DNA from 2 places in the Shimazuella sp. NTD247 genome. Region 1 is predicted to be linked to the other one. Evidence: predicted binding sites of a transcription regulator. Region 1 holds the regulator's gene; the other holds the start of a gene.
The links. The regulator NrdR, encoded in region 1, represses ribonucleotide reductase genes. The targets are predictions, from matches to a motif close to AACACNATATATNGTGTT.
Positions count from the first base shown of each region.

Region 2: a site for NrdR is predicted at 1,376-1,393, ahead of nrdJ (ribonucleoside-triphosphate reductase, adenosylcobalamin-dependent). Genes of this name have one in related genera too.

Region 1 covers NZ_JCAJZU010000006.1:118,902-121,373, reverse strand. Annotated here, with positions in the region: gene AC5WOC_RS15685 (SDR family NAD(P)-dependent oxidoreductase) at 1-598, opposite strand, end outside; gene nrdR (transcriptional regulator NrdR) at 806-1,312, shown strand; gene AC5WOC_RS15675 (DnaD domain protein) at 1,399-2,472, shown strand, end outside.
Region 2 covers NZ_JCAJZU010000001.1:648,482-650,953, reverse strand. Annotated here, with positions in the region: gene AC5WOC_RS03260 (c-type cytochrome) at 1-212, shown strand, start outside; partial or broken gene AC5WOC_RS03255 (dTDP-4-dehydrorhamnose 3,5-epimerase family protein) at 375-580, shown strand; gene AC5WOC_RS03250 (hypothetical protein) at 606-1,115, opposite strand; gene nrdJ (ribonucleoside-triphosphate reductase, adenosylcobalamin-dependent) at 1,474-2,472, shown strand, end outside.

The DNA.
Region 1 (2,472 bases):
TGCTTTCGATACGATCCATAGCATTTGATTCTACTGGAGCAGAGCATACTGCATTCACACGAATATTTGCTGGACTAGTTTCTAAAGCAGCTGTTTTTACCAAACCAATGATGGAGTGATTTAACATCACATGAGAAGAGAGCATTGGTAAACCCATTAATGCGGAAATATTTCCATAAGTGACAATGGAGCCTCCGCCATTTTTTTGCATGATCGGAATGACATGCTTAAAGTGAAAAACAATATCGTTCATTTGTTGGAAGAGTTTACTTAGGTCATTGTCTTCCACTTCTCGAATGGGACCAACAGAGCAGTCACAAGGTGATGCATAGACAAAGATATCGATTTTTCCGAAAAATTTAACAACATCTTCAATACATACAGATATTTCAGAATCGATGCCACCTTCAACAGAAACTAGCAATGATCTGTCGCAGATAAATTGGTCATCTGACGATAGACTCATTTCACTAATATTTTGGTAATTATCAACTAGTGCCAGTTTTGCACCTTCTGATGCGAATTGTTTTGCTGCTTGATAACCTACTCCATCTGTAGCGCCTGTTATCAGAATCACTTTATCTTGAAACCGTTTCAATATTATACGCTCCCTGAGTTAGATATCTGTTATTATACTTTAAAATGTAAAATAAAAGAATAATGGCTTAAATCGGTCTAACAATATTCTAAATGTTTGAACGCCTCCGTACAAGCTTTGTATGCTTAACCGAAAAATGATCATTGAGGATATTGAAAATAAAGGGTATCTTAGAGGGAAGAGATGCCAATACGGAGGTACTACCAAATGAAATGTCCAATTTGTAATAATAACGGAAGTCGCGTACTCGATTCTCGTCCAGTTAATGAAGGAAGAGCGATCAGGAGAAGAAGAGAGTGCGAAAAATGCAATGAGCGTTTTACTACTTTTGAAGTAATGGAAGAAAAGCCTATCATGGTAATTAAAAAAGACGGGAGTATGGAAGAGTTTAGTAGGGAAAAATTGCTTCGAGGATTAATTCGGGCTTGTGAAAAAAGACCTGTTCCTACCAGCAGTCTAGAAGGTTTGGTTTTAGATATGGAACGAAAATTACGCGAGATAGGGGTTCTAGAGGTTCCTACCATGCAGATAGGAGAACTAGTATTAGAACGGCTAGTGAAAATCGATGAAGTTGCATATGTTCGATTTGCCTCTGTTTATCGTCAATTCCAAGATATAGAACTTTTTGTTAGAGAGTTGGAAGATTTGCGTAAACGATCACATGAGGGAGATATGAAAACGTATAGACAGCAAAATGACATAGAATCGGAATAAATTTTGATTGTGTTTGTCTTTCGTTTTCGATAAAATAAACAAACCTGTTATCCATTATGTATTTATGAAAAGGAGGTCACATTTTTATGTTTTGGCAAGAAATCCAATTCCGGAGTCGGCAGGAAAAAGCATTGGATGGTATTGACCTTTTTTCTTTAACTCATCTATATCAACCAATTGTTGGCGTTATTGGTGTTGGATTATATGTGACACTTCATGCCCAAGCTTCAAAAAAAGAAGGAATTTCTTCCTTATTAACTCATACATATTTGTTTAAATTATTATCGATCTCACACAATCAACTTTTAGAGGCAAGGTATCAATTAGAAGGCGCAGGACTTTTAAGAACATTCGAAAAAAATGGTCAAACAGAAGGAAATTATTTGGAGTATCAAGTAATCTCTCCTCTCGCCCCTTTGACTTTTTTTCAGACGAGGCCTTTGGCTGTTCAATTGCAGCAACAATTAGGATTAGAAGAATACCAATTGATTAAAAATCAAGTATGGCAAGAAGAAAAAGGGTTAACAAGTGTAGATTTGACAAAGACATTTCAAGAAGTATATGGTCAAACAGCTGCTACCATATCTGTTACTCAGCCAGTGCAAACTGCCTCAAAGAAAAGGCCCCCTGTGATCGATTTTGGGTTTGTTCGTTCCCGCTTGGCTACTACCATAAAACCATCCAACTGGACTCCCCAATTGGAATCAGAATTAAAACAAGCTTGTTATTTGTTTAAATTAGATGAAACGGCACTTATTAAATCGATTCAAAATCCAGAAGTTTCCATTGGCGGAGATGTAAATTTAGAAAAGTTGTTTCATCATTTGAATAGCAACTTATATCCTATAAAAGCTGTGAGTCAACCGATTGTTCCAGCAGAAAACGAGATGACTCTTACTCCGTCAGAACTGACTGCAAAAGAGAAACACTTTCAATTACTAGAACGTATTTCTCCGTTTGAACTTTTGGCTCATTATCAAGGTGGAGCAGCAGTTCCAAAAAGTGAAATGAATCTTATCCAGTCATTGCTCACCCATTATCAATTACCATCACCAGTAGTGAATGTATTGCTTGATTATGTGATGATCAAGTGTGATCGAAAGTTACCAAAAGCATATGTAGAGAAGATTGCCTCTCATTGGAAACGTTTGAATATTGAG
Region 2 (2,472 bases), on a different contig from region 1:
AAGATACTTTATTTCAAAATCATTGCTCCACGTGTCATGGCGGGAATTTGGAAGGTGGGTATGGTCCATCTCTGCAACATGCAGGTCAAAAATACTCCAAGGAGCAGATATTAGCTATTTTGAAAAATGGTAAAGGAAGCATGCCGTCTCAATCTTTTATCCCGAAAGCAGATCAAGAAAAATTAGCCGCATGGCTATCCAATAAAAAATAAAAAAAAGACGCCAAAAACAGGTGTCTTTTTTTATGCTCTTCATCGATTCAGATAGAGAGAATATCTTAGAAATAAGGGAGGAAAATTAATGAAAGGACTCATATTAGCAGGCGGAACTGGCTAACTATACCCGTTAACGAAGATAACAAAAAAACATCTATTGGAAATACAGATGTTTTTTATATGGGAGAAGAAAATCAATCAATTCTACTTATTCCCGTTGGAATAGCACATGGATATCGGGTCAAGAACCTGCTGTGATTATTTACTTTACCACAGAATCATATCATGCAAGTGATCCGGATGAATATCGAATTGCTTATGATGATTCGAGTATCGGATTTGATTGGGAGACGAAGTGCCGATAATATCGATATGGAAAAAGAGACTATACTAGAGAGTCTCTTTTTTTGGGGAAGTTGAGTTGTTTTGTCTTTGCATTTTTCGTGATAAAGAAAGCCCGATTCTGTTTACAATGATTAATCCAAAAATAGTAGCACTAATAGGAGACCAACCAGTATCTTTGATAAAAATCAATCCCATTATCATTTTTCCGATGAGTATTGCATTCAAGGTGATGAGTCCTATTTTTAAAGAACGTTTCCAAAAAGCGATACTTAATAAAATAACAAAGATTGTATACACAAAGATAGTAATGATGGCGGAAAAAGGAGTATCAAGTAATATTTTTTCATAGGAAAGACCAGTTTGAATGTTGGAATCGATGGTATTTGTTGACATAAACCATGCTATACTGCTACCCATAAACAAAGAAGGGATAATTAATCCAGTAAAATTACGCTTATAAGAAAAATAACAGATGATTATTAAATAAATCGCTCGAATATACCAAGTTAATGGATTTAAATGACGAGTAAATGCAAAAATAGCATGAATTGCCATGGTAATCACTCCTATTTTTGTTGGCAGACAGTGGGTTTTTTCTGTTGTTGTTTTCAAATTAACAATTACGATTTTGATAATAGGAAACGTATATTTATGTTTGTTTTGATTCTCAAGTATAGGAATAATTCTGCTTTTTTATCAATGGAAATTTATTGATTACGAAAAGGTCAGGTTGCTTTTTATAATCAAATTGGACTCTTAACTATAAACAGAGTGAAAGAAATTTTCTAGACTTTTCTGTCTTTGAATTCCTACTTCACACCATATATAGTATGGTGTATACTCATATAGTACTACATATAGTTTATTCAGAAATACACATAAAGTGATTAGAAGAGGCAGGTATCAAAAAAGTATGAAATTAACAGATGGGTTTTTAGAACAGTATAAAGGCAGAAATCCAAAATGGGGTTTTGACGGGCTTGGATATATGGTTTATTTACGAACGTATTCTCGAAAAAAAGATGATGGAACACAAGAAGCTTGGTGGGAAACCGTCAAACGAGTAACGGAAGGTAATTTTAAGCTGGAAGAGAATCGCTTAAAAGAAATAGGAAGATGGGATTCAGAGAAAGAAACAGCATTGAAAGAAGAGATGGAAAGGTTTTATCACTTAATGTTTAATTTGGTTATCACGCCTCCTGGTCGTGGTTTGTGGATGTCAGGTACTGATTATGCAGAAAAGATTGGAGATGCGGAAAATAATTGCTGGTTTATCTCCATGCGCCCGCAAAAATATGGAGAAAGCAAAATTCATCCAGTTATTGGATCGGAAAATGAATTACTTCCTTCTATGCCTGCTGTTTTTACCTTTGACCAAGCGATGAAGGGCGGTGGTGTTGGTATTAACCTGCAAAGAAAAAATACCAATGAGATGCCGCTGGTAAAAAACAAAATAGAGTTGGCATTGCGATGCGATAACACTCACGAAGACTTTGAAAGCGAATTAAAAGAGGCAGGGGTTACCGAAAATGAACTGATCGGAGCTCATCTAGTAAAAGATAGCAGAGAAGGTTGGGCGGAAGCTTTACAACTCGTGATTGATTCTCATTTCATTGGTAATGACAATCGAGTTGCACTGGATTTTTCTGCTGTCCGTCCGAGAGGATCAGAGATAAGAGGTTTTGGAGGAGTTGCATCAGGACCAGCGCCATTAGTAGTTATGCTTAAAAAAGTAAATGAAATTATAAACCGTAGAGTGTATGCTCAAGTTACCGCAGTAGAGTGGGGAGACATCATTCAAAACATTGGTTGTTGTGTTGTTGCTGGAAATGTCAGAAGAACTGCTCTTATTTTGATAGGTGATCAAGAAGATAAAGATTTTATCGAATCGAAAAATTATAGCTTAGAAAAA